One region of the Massilia sp. MP_M2 genome, then DNA from elsewhere that is predicted to be linked to it. Evidence: predicted binding sites of a transcription regulator. Region 1 holds the regulator's gene; the other holds the start of a gene.

Region 1 (8,504 bases):
CTCATCATCTCTCCTTTGATCCAGTATGCCTGGCATGCTAACAGGGCGAAGGCACATGCACGGTCGTCTGCAGTGTCACCGGCTGGCGCCTGGCATCACTTCACTGGCGCTGACAGCGCTTTTTTCCGCGCTTGTACTGACAATGGCGGACCTGGCCATCCGGGCGACCTGGCAAGCCTGTGCAGTGTTTCGTCTGGCACGCATCCCCGATCCGATGCCTGGTGTGCGCGCAGCAACGATAATCTCTCAGAGAAACGAATAAGCGTCGCATCCGGTCTTATCAAGCAACCATTCTGAATGCACACTTTTGGCATGGGTCCTTCGTGATAAGCCGCTGTTTCGGTGTGTCTTGAACCATCTCACACGCTGTGGTACGAATGCAAATGATAATGATTATCGTTTACAAGTTCTTACATTCTCGGTAGAATCATTGTTTTTCAAGCAGTGTTTCCACTCACTCACCTCCAGAGAGATCGTCTCGCCATGAAAGCAATAACAAGCCGCAAGCATTCGTCCACCCGCAACCAGGTCATGCGCACCGCACTGGCCGCAGTCCTGCTGCCGCTCGGCGCGCAGGCTGCCGGCATCGATGCAGCGGCCCCCATCGACGTCGTTCCCGAAACGAAGGTCGAAATCGTCGGCAAATACGAAAACGCGTTCCGCGCCGAACAGGCGTCGTCGCCCAAGTACACCGAGCGCCTCGTCGATACCGCGCAGACGCTCCAGGTCATCAAGAAAGAATTGTTCGAGCAGCAGGGCGCATTGACGCTCACCGAAGCGCTGCGCAACACCCCGGGCGTGGGCGCGTTCTTCCTGGGCGAAAACGGCAACACCACCACCGGTGACGCGATCTTCATGCGCGGCTTCGACACCTCGAGCTCCATTTTTGTTGACGGTGTACGCGACGTCGGCTCGATCTCGCGCGATGTCTTCAACCTCGAGCAGATCGAAGTGCTCAAGGGCCCGGCGGGCACCGACAACGGGCGCGGCTCGCCAACCGGCTCGGTCAACCTGGTGTCGAAGAAGGCCAGCATGACCAACGCGATGTCGACTGCGCTCACCGGCGGCAGCGGCTCGCAAAAGCGCGTCACGGCCGACGTCAACCAGGTGCTTGACGAAGAGCGCGGCATTGCCGTGCGCCTGAACGTGCTGGCACAGGATGCGGGCAGCGCGTCGCGCGACGTGGTCGAGAACAAGCGCTGGGCGATCGCGCCAAGCATCGGCTTTGGCCTGAACGGTGCGACGCGCGTGCACCTGGACTACCTGCACGTCGACCAGAACAACATCCCTGATGGCGGCGTGTTCGTGATCGGCCTGCCCGGCTACACGAGCCCTGACCGTACCCGGCCCTTCGTCACCGATGGCAAGAAGGTCGACCCGAAGAATTTCTACGGTTCGACAGGCGACTACGACGACGTGAAAGCCGACATGGCCACCGTGCGCATCGAGCATGACTTCTCGCCGACGATGAAGCTGCAGAACACGAGCCGCTACGGCAAGACGTCGCAGGATTACCTGCTGAGCGCGTTCCTGACCAGCGCCGCCAACCTGGGTACCCCGAACCCGGCCGACCCGAACAGCTGGACCCTGGCGCGCAGCATCCGCACCGGCAAGGACCAGGAAAATAAAATCCTGACCAACGTGACGACGCTGACGTCGCAGTTCGACACCGCCGCGGTCAAGCACACGCTGGTGGCAGGCCTGGAATTGACCAGCGAACGCCAGACCACCTGGGGCTTGACGGGCCTGGGCACGCTGCCGGCCGCGAACATCTACAACCCGAACCCGAACGATGCCCCGACCACGCCCGTGAACGTGCGCCGCACCGGCGCCTACAACGAAGGCGAGGTCGATACCCAGAGCCTGTACCTGTTTGATACGGCCAAGATCGGCGAGCGCTGGATCATCAATGGCGGCGTGCGGCTCGACCATTACCGCGCCGATTATTCGACCGTGGCACTGACCAACAACGTGCTCGTCGCGAACCGCTTCAAGGTGGGCGACAACCTGGTCAACGGCAAGCTGTCGGCGCTGTACAAGCCGACCGCCAACAGCAGCGTGTATGCGATGGTGGCCAGTTCGAAGCAGCCGCCGGGCGGCAACTTCACGGTGTCTGGCAATGCCAACAGCGCCCAGAACCCGATCTACGATCCGCAAGAGTCGACCACCACCGAATTTGGCGGCAAGCTCGATCTGCTCAAGTCCAAGCTGTCGCTGTCGGGCGCGCTGTTCCGCACCGATGTTAAGAACGAGGTCGAGCAGGATCCGGTCGATCTGCAGTACTACCAGACGGGCGAAAAACGCGTGCAGGGCATCGAGCTGGGTGCGACCGGCGAACTGGCACCGCATTGGCTCGTCAGCGCTGGCTACGTGTACATGGACACCAGCGTGGAAGCGGGCCGCAACGTCACCGCCTCGGGCGAAAACAGCCTGACCTACACGCCGAAGCAATCGTTTACCGCCTGGACCTCGTACGACCTGCCATGGGGCCTGCGCATCGGCGGCGGCGCGCGCTTCTCGGACAAGCTCAAACGCGGCACCGACGGCGCCATCGGCACCCCGGCCTACACCGATTCGTACTGGGTGGTCGATGCCATGCTGGGTTACCGTCTGACGAAGAACATCGACCTGCGCCTGAACGTGTACAACCTGACCGATGAAAAATACGTCGTCGCGATCAACAAGAGCGGCTACCGCTACACGCCGGGCGTGGCGCGTTCGGCCAGCCTGACGGCCAATATCGGGTTCTAAAACCCGTGCATTGCGGGCCGGCGGGTGGCGCTTGCGCTATACTCGCCGGCCATGCGCATACAGCTTTTCTCCGACCTCCACCTCGAACGGTACCCCGACTTCCAGCCGCAGATCCTTCCCGGCACGGGCGTCGTGGTGCTGGCCGGCGACATCGGCTCGTACCAGTCCGGCTCGCGCCTGCTCACGCAGGACTTCGGGCTGGAACGCTTTTCACCGCTCCTGGTGCCCGCCCTGGCGCAGGCGCAGGTGCTGTTCATCCCCGGTAACCACGAATTCGATGCGCTCGACTACGACGTCACCTACGAGCGCTTGCGAGAAACCTGCGCGCGCCTTGGCATCACTTGGCTCGACCGCGAAATCGTCACGATCGATGGCGTGCGCTTCATCGGCACCACGCTGTGGAGCGACTTCGACGCGCTGGTGGAAGAGGGCGCGCCGCTGACGAAACAGCTGCAGCAGCGCACCAAGGCCTTCCGCGCCGCGAACTACTACCTGAGCAAGAACACAACCAGCAAGGATGGCGAGCCGGTACTGGCCGAAGGCATCCGCGCGCTGGCGCTCGATTGCCAGGCCTGGCTGCGCGCAGCGCTCTCCACGCCGTTCGACGGCAAGACGGTCGTCGTCACGCATTTCGCACCGAGCCTTGAGAGCGCCGATCCGCGCTATGGCAAGACGCCCGGCACCGCCGGCTTCTGCAATTCGCTGGACGAGTTGTTCAAGCTCGCGCAGGTATGGCTGCACGGCCACCTGCACTGCGCAAACGACTACGTGGTCGAGGGCCGCGACGGCCCGCTGTCGTGGGGCTGCCGCGTCGTGGCCAATCCGCTCGGGTATCTGAGCAAGGGCGAGCAGGAAGGGTATCGCCCGACGCTCGTGATCGAGCTGTAATCACTCGCGCGGTGAGCGTTCCTGCAACAGGTTCTCCATCAGCGCGTCAATGCTGTCCACCGGCGGCGGCGGCGGCGGCGGCGGCGGCGGTTCCTGTTGCTGCTGCTCCGGCTGGCGATCTGCATACTCCGCATACACCCAGTCGCCAGCGACGTTCACGACGCCATCGGGCACCAGCGGCGCGCGCTGCGGCGCTTTGGCCAGCGCCACGCGCATATAGTCGACCCAGATCGGCAGCGCGAGCGTCGAGCCGAACTCGCGCCCGCCCAGCGAGCGCGGTTCGTCGTAGCCCATCCACGCCACCGCCACCACCGGGCCGCTGTAGCCGGCGAACCAGCCGTCGATCGCATTGCTCGTCGTGCCGGTCTTGCCGGCCAGGTCACTCCGCCCCAATTGGCGCGACGCTGCCGCCGCCGTGCCCACGCGCGTCACGTCGCGCAGCATGCTGTCGGTGATGAAGGCGTTGCGCGCATCGAGCACGCGCGTGGGTTCCTTGCGGGCGTGCTCGTAGACGACCTTGCCGTCGCCATCCTGGATGCGGGCGATCAGCCAGGGGTCGACCCGGTAGCCGCCGTTGGCAAGCACCGCGTAGGCACCCGCCATCTGCAGCGGCGTGACCGCGCCGGTGCCAAGGGCCATGGTCAGGTTGCGCGGGTGGCGCGCGGCGTCGAAGCCAAATTGCGCCAGGTGCGCGCGCGCGTCGTCGACGCCAATCGCCTGCAGCATGCGCACGGTGGGTACGTTCCTCGAGCGCGACAGTGCGTGGCGCACCGTCACCGGGCCCTCGAACAGGTTGTCGTCATTGCGCGGCGACCAGCCGGCAGCGCCGTTCTCGCCACCGAGCTCGAGCGGCGCGTCGAGGATCGGCGTGGCGGGAAAGAACCCGCGCTCCATTCCCGCCGAATACACGAACGGCTTGATGCTCGATCCGGGCTGGCGCCAGGCTTGCGTCACGTGGTTGAACTTGTGCAGCCCGAAGTCGAAGCCGCCGACCAGCGCGCGGTAGGCGCCCGTCCCGGCATCGACCGCGACGAATGCGGCCGCCACTTCGGGCAGTTGCGTGATGGCCCAGTCGCCTTGCGCTTTGCTCAAGCGGATGACGGCGCCAGGCGAGAGCTTGAGGCCGGCCTTCGCGGCAGGCGCCAGCGCACCTGCAGCAAAACGCAGGCCAGCGCCGGTGATCTCGATCGTCTCGCCGCCCGTCGTGGCAGCCCGTACGCGCCTGGCCGAAGCGCTCACGACGACGGCGGGCACGAAGCCGTCCACGGCCGGGCGTTTCTGCAGCGCGGCGGCCACCGCATCGTCACGCGCGTCGCCTGCCGCGGGCAGCGTGATGCGCGTCTCGGGGCCGCGGTAGCCGTGGCGCCGGTCGTACGCCACGACGTTGCGGCGCACCGAATCCCAGGCTGCCTCCTGCTCGGCGGCGATGACGGTCGTCGTCACCGTGATCCCCCGTTCATAGGCCGCGGCGCCAAAGCGGGTATGCACGGCTTGGCGCGTGATCTCGGCGACCCAGGCGGCGCGCCCGCCGTAGCCGGCGCCGTCACGCTTGAGCGTCAATGGTTCGGCCAGCGCGCGCCGGTACTGTGGCTCGGTGATCGCTTTCAGCTCGAACATGCGGCGCAGGACCGTGTGCTGGCGCTTCTTTGCCGCCGCCGGGTTCGTGACCGGATTGCTGCTCGACGGATTCTGCGGCAGGCCGGCGAGCATCGCTGTTTGCGCCAGCGTCAGTTCGTTCAGCGATTTGCCGAAGTAGGTGCGCGCCGCGCTGGAAAAGCCGTAGGAACGCTGGCCCAGATAGATCTGGTTCAGGTAGACCTCGAGAATCTGGTCCTTGGTCAGCGCCTTTTCGATCTTGTAGGCCAGCGCGATTTCAGTGAGCTTGCGCGGCAGGGTCTTGTCGCGCGACAGAAAGAAGTTGCGCGCCACCTGCATCGTGATGGTCGACGCGCCCTGGCTGCCGAAGTCGGTGATATTGGCCTTGGCCGCGCCCAGGGCGCGGATCCAGTCGATGCCACCATGCTCGTAGAAGCGCGTGTCTTCGATGGCCAGCACGGCGGTCTTCATCAGCGCGGGCACCTTCGCGATCTGCACAAAGTCGCGCCGCTCGGCGCCGAATTCGCCGATCAGCACCTGGTCGGCGCTGTAGACGCGCAGCGGAATCTTCGGGCGGTAGTCGGTGACGGCGCTGATGTCCGGCACGTCCGGCAGGATCGATGCCGCCACCGGAAGCGGGGCAGCGAAAAACAGCGCAAACAACGGCGCAGACAACAGGGAGGGCAGAAACGGGCGGGCAGGGATCATGGCAACTGGTCAGGTAGGTAGTCAGGGCATCGTCGACGAATTGTCACGACGATTCGATGCCGATCTTACGTCCGCCTGGCTGCGCCTGCTGGCTTTGAAACCGGGTACTGCTGCTTGCGCCACCAGGGTGCGCCGGGCGCTACCTGCTGCGATCGCCCGCATTACGCCATCGGACTGCACACATCCGTCCCCGCCGCCAGCGCCTTGAGCTTGGCCGGATCGAGCAGCGTCAGCTCGCGCTTGTCGACCCCGAGCCAACCCTGTTTCTTGAAGCGCGACAGCAGCCGGCTGATGCTCTCGATGGTCAGGCCCAGGTAGTTGCCGATGTCTTCGCGCGACATGCGCAGCTGGAACTGGGTGCTTGAATAACCGCGCGCCGCGTAGCGCGCCGACAGGTTGACGAGGAAGACGGCGAAGCGCTGCTCGGCGCGCATATTGCCGAGCAAGAGCATGACGTTCTGCTCGCGCGTGATTTCCTGGCTCATGATGCGGTGAAAATGGCGCAGCAGCGCCGGCACTTCGCCGAACAGTTCTTCGAGCCGCACGAACGGGATCTCGCACACTTCACTGTCTTCGAGCGCGACGGCGTCGCAATGGTGGGTGCCGCTGATCGCGTCCATGCCCAGCAATTCGCCGGCCATCTGGAAGCCGGTGATCTGGGCTTCGCCGGCGGCGTTGACCTGGAAGGTCTTGAAGTGGCCGAAGCGCACCGCATACAGATTGCGAAACGGCTCGCCCACCCCGTACAGGCGCTCGTCGCGCGCCAGCCGCCGGCGCCGGCCGATGATCTGGTCGAGGCGGACGATATCGGCGTCTTCCAGGCCCATCGGAAGACACAGCTGGTGCATGCTGCACGCGGCGCAGGACTTGAGCGCCTGGATGTTGACGAGCGGTGCAGACGGGGCGGGTGGGGCGGGGATCATCGGATAGGCCGGCAGAGGTTCAACCCCGATTATAGTCCTGCTGTCAGCTTTCCCCGTCAGTATCGCTGTGGCTTTTTGGCGCGGCCGGTTTCATGCCGCGCCGGGCCAGGCCTTCGCGCAGCAGGAATTCGATCTCCGCGTTCACGCTGCGCAGGTCGCGCGCGGCCAGACGCTGCAGTTCATCCCACAGCGCCGGGTCGATCCGTAGCGCGAACGCTTTTTTTCCTGGACTTGCCATACTGGTCGGCCGCTAGTTGTACAGCGTGCCCGTGTTGATGATCGGTTGCGTTTCCTTGTCGGAGCACAGTACCACGAGCAGATTGCTGACCATCGCCGCCTTGCGCTCGTCGTCCAGCTCGACGATGCCGCGCTCCGACAAGCCTTTGAGGGCCGCTTCGACCATGCTCACGGCGCCATGCACGATCTTGCTGCGGGCGCTGATGATGGCTTCGGCCTGCTGGCGCCGCAGCATGACCTGGGCGATCTCGGCGGCGTAGGCCAGGTGGGTCAGCTTGGCGTCGAGCACCTCGACGCCGGCCGCTTCAAAGCGCGCCTGCAGCTCGGTCTTGAGGGCGTCGGCAACGACGTCCATGCCGGCGCGCAGCGTGGTTTCGCCTTGCGGCAGATCCTCGCCTTCGTCGTAGGCGTATTGCGAGGCCAGGTGTCGCAGCGCCGCTTCGGCCTGGATCGACACGTAGCGCTCGAAATCGTCGACTTCGAACACGGCCTGCGCAGTGTCGCGCACGCGCCAGACGACGGCCGCGCTGATTTCCACCGGGTTGCCGCGCTTGTCGTTGACCTTCAGCGTGGGGGCAGTGAAGTTGCGGGCGCGCAGCGACAGGCGCCGTTTGACGTACAACGGGAAGGCCCAGCGCAGACCTTCGCTGCGGTCGGTGCCGATGTACTTGCCGAACAGGGTCAGGATCGCGCTCTCGTTCGGCTGCAGCATGAACAGGCCGGTCAGGCACAGCAGACCGGCCAGTCCCAGCGCGACTGCGCCCAGCAGAAACAAGCCGTCGGGCGTCTCGACCCCGGTCTTGAACAGGTACGCCGCACCCAGCAGGAAAACGATGCCGGCGCAAGCGGCCAGGTAGCCATTCGCGGACGAAAACGCCTTTTCACGGCGGGTGTGCGATGCGTTCATGCTTGGACCTCTTCTGGGTGGCTGTGACATCAAAGTGATATCACTTTAGGATTGCCAGAAAGTATTGTCAAGCGATTTGGTGAACGCCCCGATACGGCGGATCAGGCTTGGTCGGCCAGGCCCTTTTGCAGCAGCTGGGCCACCAGCGCATTGAGCTCGCTGTCGCGCTCTTTGCTCAGCGTTTGCAGCTGCGCCACCAGATCGCTGTTGAGTTTGACGGCGAACGGCACCAGTCCCAGCGCGCGGTCACGTTCGCGCTGTTCGCGGCGATCCGGCGCCGCATCCTTGGCGGGCGCGCCGATGACAGCGCCCCGGGCAGCCATCTGGCCTTGAATTTTTTTGGCGTCGCCTTTTGCCATGTCAGTCTTTTTCATCACGTGCCTTTAGTTTGTTGGAGCCGAATTCTACTCTCGAAACGGGCCGCCATCGCGAATTGGCAAGCGGCGCGCATTTGGTGGCATGATGGGCGTCGCAGCACGACAGCAGGCGCGCCG
Region 2 (8,504 bases), on a different contig from region 1:
CCACATCGAGCCGCAGGACGGGCGCCTGCAGATCCGCTTCCGTATCGACGGCCTGCTGCATCTGCAAACCGAGGCCGATCTGAAAGTGGCCACGCCGCTGGCGCTGCGCCTCAAGCTGATGGCCGACCTGGACATTTCCGAAAAACGCCTGCCGCAGGATGGGCGCTTTGCCGTCAAGGTGCGCAACCAGCGCATCGATGTGCGTATCTCGACGATGCCGACGCAGTACGGCGAATCGGTCGTCATGCGTCTGCTGAACCAGGGCGGCACCACGCTGCGCCTGGACGCCATCGGCATGCCGGCGCGCCTGGTCGAGCGCTTTCGCGCGATTGTCGCGCGCCCCAACGGACTGGTGCTGGTCACCGGGCCGACGGGTAGCGGCAAGACGACGACGCTCTACAGCGCGCTGGCCGAATTGAACTCGGTCGAGAAAAAACTGATCACGGTCGAGGACCCGGTCGAGTACCGTCTCTCGGGTATCAATCAGGTGCAGGTCAACGACAAGATCGAACTGTCCTTTGCGCGCGTGCTGCGCTCGGCGCTGCGGCAAGACCCGGACATCGTGCTGGTGGGCGAGATGCGTGACCAGGAAACCGCGCAGATCGGCCTGCGCGCCGCCATGACGGGTCACCTGGTGCTCTCGACGCTGCACACGAACGACGCCGCCAGCACGCCGCTGCGCCTGATGGACATGGGCGTGCCGCGCTACATGGTCGGCGGCTCGCTGCAGGCCGTGCTGGCCCAGCGCCTGGTGCGCGTGATCTGCGAGAGCTGCACGGTGGACTACCAGCCGGCCGCGAACGAAGTCGAGTGGCTGCGCTCGGAACTGAAGGAGCTGGCGGCGACGACACGCTTCTTCCACGGCAAGGGTTGCTCGCATTGCAATGGCACCGGCTACCGGGGCCGCACCGGCGTCTACGAATTGCTGGAAATGACGCGCGCCGTGACCGAGGCCGTCAACCATCCCGATCCCGGGCATTTCCTGAAAGTGGCCCAGGCCGAAATGCGTGGCGACACGCTGCGCCGCCATGCGGTGAGCCTGGCCGTGCAGGGGCGCTCGACGATCGCCGAGGCGATGCGGGTCAGTAACCAGTTCGACGATTGAGTCGAGGGCCGATAAACCATGCCATTTTTTGCCTATAAAGGCCGCGACGGACGCGGCGAGTTGCTGCAGGGCGTGCTCGAAGGCGTCGACAGCGGCGCCGTCGCCGACCAGCTGTTCGGCAGCGGCGTGACGCCGCTCGAGATCAGCGTGACCAACAAGCGTGTGACGGGCAGCGGCAGCGGCGCCGGCTGGCGCGAGCGCCTGTTCGAAAAAAAGGTCACGTCGATGGACGTGCAGCTGTTCAGCAGGCAGATCTACACGCTGCTCAAATCCGGCGTGCCGATCATGCGCGGCCTGGCCGGGCTGCAGGAATCGGCCATCAGCACGTCGTTCGCGCGCATCATCAAGGATCTGCGCGAATCGCTCGACGCCGGCCGCGAGCTGTCCATCGCGATGGGGCGCCATCCCACCGTGTTCACACCGTTCTACCTGTCGATGGTCAAGGTCGGCGAGATGACGGGGCGCCTGGAGGAGGTTTTCCTGCGCCTGTTCGATCACCTCGAGTTCGATCGCGACATGCGCGACCGCGTCAAGACGGCGCTGCGCTATCCGACCTTTGTCGTGATTGCGATGGTGCTGGCGATGGTTGTCGTCAACGTGTTTGTCATTCCCAAATTTGCGGCCGTGTTCAAGTCGTTTGGCGCCGAGCTGCCATTGATGACGCGGGTGCTGCTTTCCAGCTCCGAATTCACCGTGGCCTGGTGGCCGATGCTGCTGGGCGCCACGGTGGCGGCCTTCTTCGGCTTTCGGGCATGGTCACGCTCGCCGAAGGGGCGCCTGACCTGGGACCGGTATAAATTGCGCTTGCCGATCGCCGGCAAGATCATCCACAAGGCGACCATGGCCCGCTTTGCGCGCAGCTTCGCGCTGTCGATGCGCAGCGGCGTGCCGATCGTGCAGGCACTGACCGTGGTCTCGCAGACTGCCGACAACGCTTACCTGAGTTCACGGATCGAGCAGATGCGTGACGGCGTCGAGCGCGGTGAAAGCATCCTGCGCACCTCGACTGCCGCCAATGTATTCACGCCGATCGTGCTGCAAATGGTTGCGGTGGGCGAAGAAACCGGGTCGCTCGACGACTTGATGGACGAGATCGCGCAGATGTACGAGCGCGAAGTCGATTACGAACTCAAGACGCTGTCGAGCCAGATCGAGCCAATCCTGATTTCCTTCCTTGGGGCGATGGTCCTCGTCCTGGCGCTGGGTATTTTCCTGCCAATCTGGGATCTCGGAAATGCCGCCTTGCATAACAAATGAGCGACGCCGGCGGACGGGCCGTTGTCGCTGTTGGCGGTTTGTGTTGTAGGCATGCAGCAAAGCATTATTTCTTTGCATTCATTGGAAAGTTTTGCTGCACGGACATAGGAAATTCACCAGTTCACGGTAGAATTGCGACATATATTTCCTTGCGCCAATAATGGTGTGGGGAATTAAAGTGACTTGAATCCGCATGCGCGCCGCCACGGTGCAAGCAGCTCAGCGTGAGCACTGGACGCTCGAACGTCCGCCCAATATCTTCGGAGAGAACTGATGAACAAAGGTTTCAACAAGGCAGCTCAAGCAGGTTTCACGCTGATCGAACTGATCGTCGTGATCGTCATCCTCGGCATCCTGGCCGCTACCGCCTTGCCGAAATTTACCGGTTTGAGCGGCGACGCCCGCAAGGCGTCGCTGCAGGCAGCACGTGGCGCGCTGAGCGCATCGTCGGCAATGCTGCATGGCCGCGCGCTGGTGGCGCCGAATGAAACGGCGTTCACCGTCGAGGGCGGCACCTCGGTCGGCATCACCAACGGCTATCCAGCGGCGACGGAGGCTTTCGCTACTGCCGCTGGCCTGGGCGACGATTACAAGGCAACCGCGACGGGCGGCGTACTGAAAATCGAGCCAAAAAACATTCCTACGTCGATGACCAATTGCTTCATCACCTACACGCCACCTTCCGGCGCTGGTGGCGTGCCGACCTTGTCAACCTTGCAAGGCGTGACCTGCGATTGAGCGGTTGCGTGATCAAACGGCACCGCGTCGAATGAACTAGGCGCTGCGCGAGCAGCGCCTATTTTCTTTTTCGGCGCATCTGCGCCACAGTGCGCGCGCTTCTTTGCCGCTACGGCGACATTTTGTGATTCTTTGCGGCACTCTTGTCTATAATCAAGACTTCCGTCGGTATCGACTTACTCTGCGATCAACACTGGCTGTTTGCATGCGTCTGTTTAAAAGAGCGAAGAAAAAGGATGGCTGGCTTGCTGTCGCCATTGGGCGCGACGGCGTCGCGATCACGAGCATCCAGCGTGCGCCCGACGCCAAGCCACTGGTGCGTTTCGCACAATTTTTGCCAGGCAATTCCGGTGTCGAAACCATCGAAAAAGCGGGTCGCGACGGCCAGGCGGGTGTGCGTCACTGCACGACGTTACTGCGTGGCGGTGATTACCAGATTCTCAACGTCGAAGCCCCGAACGTGCCGCGCGATGAAATGAAAACGGCCGTGCGCTGGCGTCTGAAAGATATTCTGGACTTTCCTGCCGCCGAAGCCACCATCGACGTGCTCGATATCGCGCTGGACGCCAACTCGCGCGCGCAGCAATCGGTGTTCGTCATCGCGGCGAAAAACAGCATCATCGCGCCGCGCCAGAAACTGTTTTTGGACGCCAAGGTCGAACTGACCGCGATCGATATCCCTGAAATGGCCCAGCGCAATGTGTCGGCCATGCTGGAGCCGGAAGGCCGCGGCATCGCCATGCTGTCGTTCGGTGACGACGGTGGCCTGTTGACGGTGTCGTACCGCGGCGAGCTGTACCTGTCGCGCCGCTTCGAGGTCACGCTGGCGCAGCTGCTCGAGCCCGACCACGACCGCAAGCACGCGAGCTTCGACAAGATCACGCTCGAACTGCAACGCTCGCTCGACCATTTCGAGCGCCAGTATTCGTTCATCAGCGTCGCCAAGCTCATCCTGGGACCATCGCCCGTAGTCGGGCTGGACGAATACCTGTCGAGCAACCTCTACACCCCGGTCGAAACGCTGAATCTGGCAAGCCTGTTCGACCTCGCGCGCACGCCCGAGCTGGCCGATCTGGGGCAGCAGCAGCGCTTCTTCCTGGCGCTTGGCGCCGCGCTGCGCGACGGGGAGGGCGCATGAGCCAGCAAATCAATCTGTTCAACCCCGCATTCCAGCCGCAAAAACACGTGCTGTCAGCGGCGCAGCTGGCGCTGGCCGCCGGCGTGGTCGTTGTTGGCATCGCAGGGTTGGCGCTGTTGGGGAGCCTGCAGACCGGGCAATTGCAGCAGCAGGCCGATGCCGGTCTGCGTCAACTGGAAGCGCGCCAGGCGCGCGTGGCCGCCGTCAACGCTGAATTTGCGCCGCGCGTGAAGGACGCCACGATGGATGGGCAACTGATCGACGCTGACCGCAAGCTGGTGGCCATGCGCCACATGTCGGGCGCGCTTGCACGGGGCGAACTGGGTGACACGAACGGCTTTGCCGGCTACTTCAAGGCACTCGCGCGTCAGAGCATGCAGGGTTTGTGGCTGACCGGCGTGACGGTCGATGCGGGCGGCGCGCAGATCGGCATTCGCGGGCGCGCGCTCGATCCGGCGCTGGTGCCGGGCTACCTGAATCGCTTGACGAGCGAGCCTTTGATGCAGGGTAAGTCGTTCGCCAGCCTGCAGATCGGCGAAGCGGCGCCGCTGGCGCTGCCGGCAGCGGCGCCCGGCGCGGACGGCCAGGCCGCGACCCGCGCTGCCCCGTATATCGAATTCAGCCTGCAGTCGGTCGCCGCGGAGCCACAGCCATGAGCGCATCGATCAAGCAGCGCGCGCGGCAACTGGCAGCGCGCATGGATGCGCTGTCGCTGCGCGAACGGGGCATGGTGTTCGGCGCCACCGTCGCGGTGCTGGTGTTTGCCGGGCACACCTTGGTGCTGGCGCCGCAGGACGCGCAGCAGGCGGCGCTGCGCACGCAGATCGATCAGCAGCAGGCGGCCATCGCCGCCATCGATGGCGAGATCACGGCCCGCGTGGAGGGTTCGCGGATCGACCCGGACGCCCAGTCACGCTCGCGCCTGAACACGATGCAGCAAGAGATGGGGCAGTTGAGCAGCCAGTTGCTGGCGCTCGAACACGGCCTGGTGCCGCCCGAGCGCATGGCACCACTGGTCGAAGGCATCCTGCGCGCCAACGGCCGCCTCAAGCTCGTCTCGATGCGCACGTTGCCGGCCGAACCGCTGGCCGCGCCTGGCGCTGCGCCAGCGCCTGCAGCCCCGGCCGCCATGGCAGCCGCCGCGACCGCCGCCGGGGCGGGTGTTGCACCTGCAGCGGGCGGCGACATCCCCTTGCTGTACCGGCATGGCGTCGAAGTCACGGTGCGCGGCAATTATCTTGACATGGTCGACTACATGAGCACACTGGATGCGATGCCGACGCGGATGTTCTGGGGCCGTGCCCGGCTCGACGTGGAAACCTACCCGAGCGCGCGCCTGACGCTCACGCTGCATACGCTCAGCCTGGACCGACAATGGATGAAGCTGTGAAACACCTGACCAAGGCATTGCTGGCCTGCCTCGCACTGTGCGCTCTGCCGGCCCTTGCGCAGCCATTGCAGGACCCGACCCGCCCGCCCGCCGGCATGGACCGGATCGCGCTCGATCCGGCAGTGCAAAGCAACGTCCCGCGCCTGCAATCGGTGCTGATCGCGCCGCATGCGGGCGGGCGCCACGTGGCCGTCATCGACGGCGAGACGCTGCGCCTGGGCGAGCGTTACAAGGGCGCACGCATCACCAGCATCAAGCCCGGCGAGGTGGTCCTTGTACGCGGCAACGCGCGCCAGGTGCTGCGCATGGATGCACCGCTGTCCGGCATGACGCCGGTTGCCCGCTAACCGATGAAGTACGTACCCACCATGACACCCAAGTTTGTAATGGCGCCGCGCGCGCTGGCCGTGGCGCTTGCCGTCACCGTGCTCCTTGGCGGCTGCCAGAGCGCGCCGCAGAACACCACCTACGACGCGATCGCGAAAGAGCTGACGAAAGCCGGCACCCAGCAGGGCGCCCGTCCTGCGGTGGACGACGCGGTGGCCAATGCGTTGCTGCCGCCGGCCGCGACGCTGGCCAGCCAGTTGCCGAAAGCCAGGGCCGCGCTGGAAGAGCGCTTCAACGTCGCCTTCAACAACGTGCCGGCGCAGCAGTTCTTCCGCTCGATCGTGGCCGGCACCCGCTACAACATGCTGGTGCACCCCGAGGTGACGGGCAATATCAGCGCCAACCTGAAGGACGTGACGCTGGTCGAAACGCTGGAAGCGGTGCGCGACATGTACGGCTACGATTACAAGATCGACGGCGCCCGCATCGCGATCCGCCCGCTGACGATGCAGACCCGCATGTTCCATGTGAATTACCTGACGGCGCAGCGCAGCGGCACGTCCAACCTGCGCGTGTCGTCGACGTCGGTGGCCGACGCCGGCAATGGCAACAACAATAACAACAACAACAACAGCGGCGGCGGCAACAACGGCGGCCAGAACAACGGCAACCAGAACGGCAACAATAACAATAACAATAATAATAACAACAGCAACGGCCAGACCCAGACCAACAGCACCGACGTGCGTACGCGCTCGGACAACGATTTCTGGGGCGATTTGAAACTGTCGATCGCCGCCATCGTCGGTTCGACCGAAGGCGGCCGCAGCGTCGTCGTCAGTCCGCAATCGGGCGTGCTCGTGATCCGCGCGATGCCGGACGAATTGCGCAACGTCGACGCCTACCTGAAGGCCACCCAGCTGTCGGTCGACCGCCAGGTGATCCTGGAAGCCAAGATCCTCGAGGTGGAACTGAACGACAGCTTCCAGAGCGGCATCAACTGGGCCTCGTTCGCGTCGTTCCGGGGCGCGCACGCCAACCGCGTCTCGGGCGGCATCATCTCGCCCGGCACCAATCTGGCGCCGCTGCCGTACACGGGCGGTCAGCCGGCCCTCATCAGCAACGGCCAGGGCCTCGCGGCCAGCACCGGCTTTTCGTTGTCGAATGCCGCGACGGCGGCCGGTTCGCTGTTTGGGTTTGCGTTCCAGACGAATAACTTCGCGGCGCTGATCACGTTCCTCGAATCGCAAGGCAGCGTGCACGTGCTCTCGAGCCCCCGCATCGCCGCCGTGAACAACCAGAAGGCCGTGCTCAAGATCGGTACCGATGAATTCTTCGTCACCGGCGTGACCAACAACATCACGACCGGCGACAACGGCAGCATCGTCAGCCCGAGCGTCACGGTGCAGCCGTTCTTTTCGGGCGTCGTGCTCGACGTGACGCCGCAGATCGACGCCAACGGCAATATCCTGCTGCACGTGCACCCGTCGGTCAGCCAGGTCACGACCGTCAACAAGGATGTCGACCTGGGTTCGGGCGGCACGCTGCGCCTGCCGCTGGCGGCATCGAGCACGTCGGAACTCGACAGCATCGTGCGCGGCCGCAATGGGCAAGTCGTTGCGATCGGCGGCTTGATGCGCCAGGCGTCCACCGGCGACACCGACCAGCTGCCGGGCGCCGACAAGATTCCGCTCCTGGGTAACCTGTTTCGCAACAAGAACCGGACCAACCAGAAGCGCGAACTGGTGGTCTTGATCAAGCCGACCATCGTCGAAGGCGCCAGCGACTGGAGCGAAGACATGATGGACGCGAGCCGCCGCATCGAGCAGCTCGATCCGCGTAGCCGTGCATCCGGCCGGGGCGGTGACTGATGTACGCGGCGCATTTCGGCCTGCGCGAGCTGCCGTTCGGGATCACGCCGGACACCAGCTTCTTCTTCGGCAGCCCGCGCTCGCAGGAGGCCCTCAACACGCTTCTGGTCGCGGCGCGCAGCGGCGAAGGCTTCATCAAGATCACGGGCGAAGTCGGCACCGGCAAGACGCTCCTGTGCCGCAAGTTCATGGCGACGCTGGGTGAGGGGTTCGTCACGGCCTACATCCCGAACCCGTATCTCGAACCGCGCACCTTGATGCTGGCGCTGGCCGACGAACTGGAGATCGAGCTCGAGCGCGACGTCGACCAGCACCAGCTGCTCAAGGCGATCAATCTGCGCCTGCTGGCGCTGGCCGCGCAGGACCTGCGCGTGGTGCTGTGCCTGGACGAAGCGCAGGCCATCCCCGTCGACAGCCTGGAAGCCCTGCGGCTGCTGACGAACCTCGAAACCGAAAAACGCAAGCTGCTGCAGATTGTCCTGTTCGGGCAGCCCGAACTCAATCGCAAGCTCCAGCTCGATTCGATCCGCCAGCTGGCCCAGCGCATCACGTTCCATTACCACCTGGGCCCGTTGAATCGCGACGATATCGATTTCTACGTGGCGCACCGGCTGCGCGTGGCCGGCTTCACGGGCGCGCGGCTGTTTTCCAGCGCCGCGATCCGCAGCCTGTACAAGG

The links. Region 1 encodes FNR, which switches genes on or off when oxygen is low (the NO sensors DNR and NnrR bind a similar motif). Its sites were predicted from a motif close to TTGATNNNNATCAA; they were not measured.
Region 2: RCH14_RS17530 (agglutinin biogenesis protein MshI) is a predicted target of FNR. The motif match lies at 3,244-3,257, and genes of this name have one in related genera.

What each region holds. Positions count from the first base shown of each region.
Region 1 is NZ_JBCHJF010000007.1:180,050-188,553, reverse strand. It holds gene RCH14_RS16195 (SLC13 family permease) at 1-8, opposite strand, end outside; gene RCH14_RS16190 (catecholate siderophore receptor Fiu) at 484-2,751, shown strand; gene RCH14_RS16185 (metallophosphoesterase) at 2,803-3,639, shown strand; gene RCH14_RS16180 (PBP1A family penicillin-binding protein) at 3,640-5,943, opposite strand; gene fnr (fumarate/nitrate reduction transcriptional regulator Fnr) at 6,105-6,866, opposite strand; gene RCH14_RS16170 (hypothetical protein) at 6,910-7,104, opposite strand; gene RCH14_RS16165 (SPFH domain-containing protein) at 7,117-8,010, opposite strand; gene RCH14_RS16160 (hypothetical protein) at 8,112-8,384, opposite strand.
Region 2 is NZ_JBCHJF010000008.1:206,149-214,652, forward strand. It holds gene RCH14_RS17515 (GspE/PulE family protein) at 1-1,105, shown strand, start outside; gene RCH14_RS17520 (type II secretion system F family protein) at 1,124-2,362, shown strand; gene RCH14_RS17525 (type II secretion system protein) at 2,636-3,100, shown strand; gene RCH14_RS17530 (agglutinin biogenesis protein MshI) at 3,306-4,238, shown strand; gene RCH14_RS17535 (PilN domain-containing protein) at 4,235-4,894, shown strand; gene RCH14_RS17540 (hypothetical protein) at 4,891-5,628, shown strand; gene RCH14_RS17545 (hypothetical protein) at 5,613-5,975, shown strand; gene mshL (pilus (MSHA type) biogenesis protein MshL) at 5,997-7,826, shown strand; gene RCH14_RS17555 (AAA family ATPase) at 7,826-8,504, shown strand, end outside.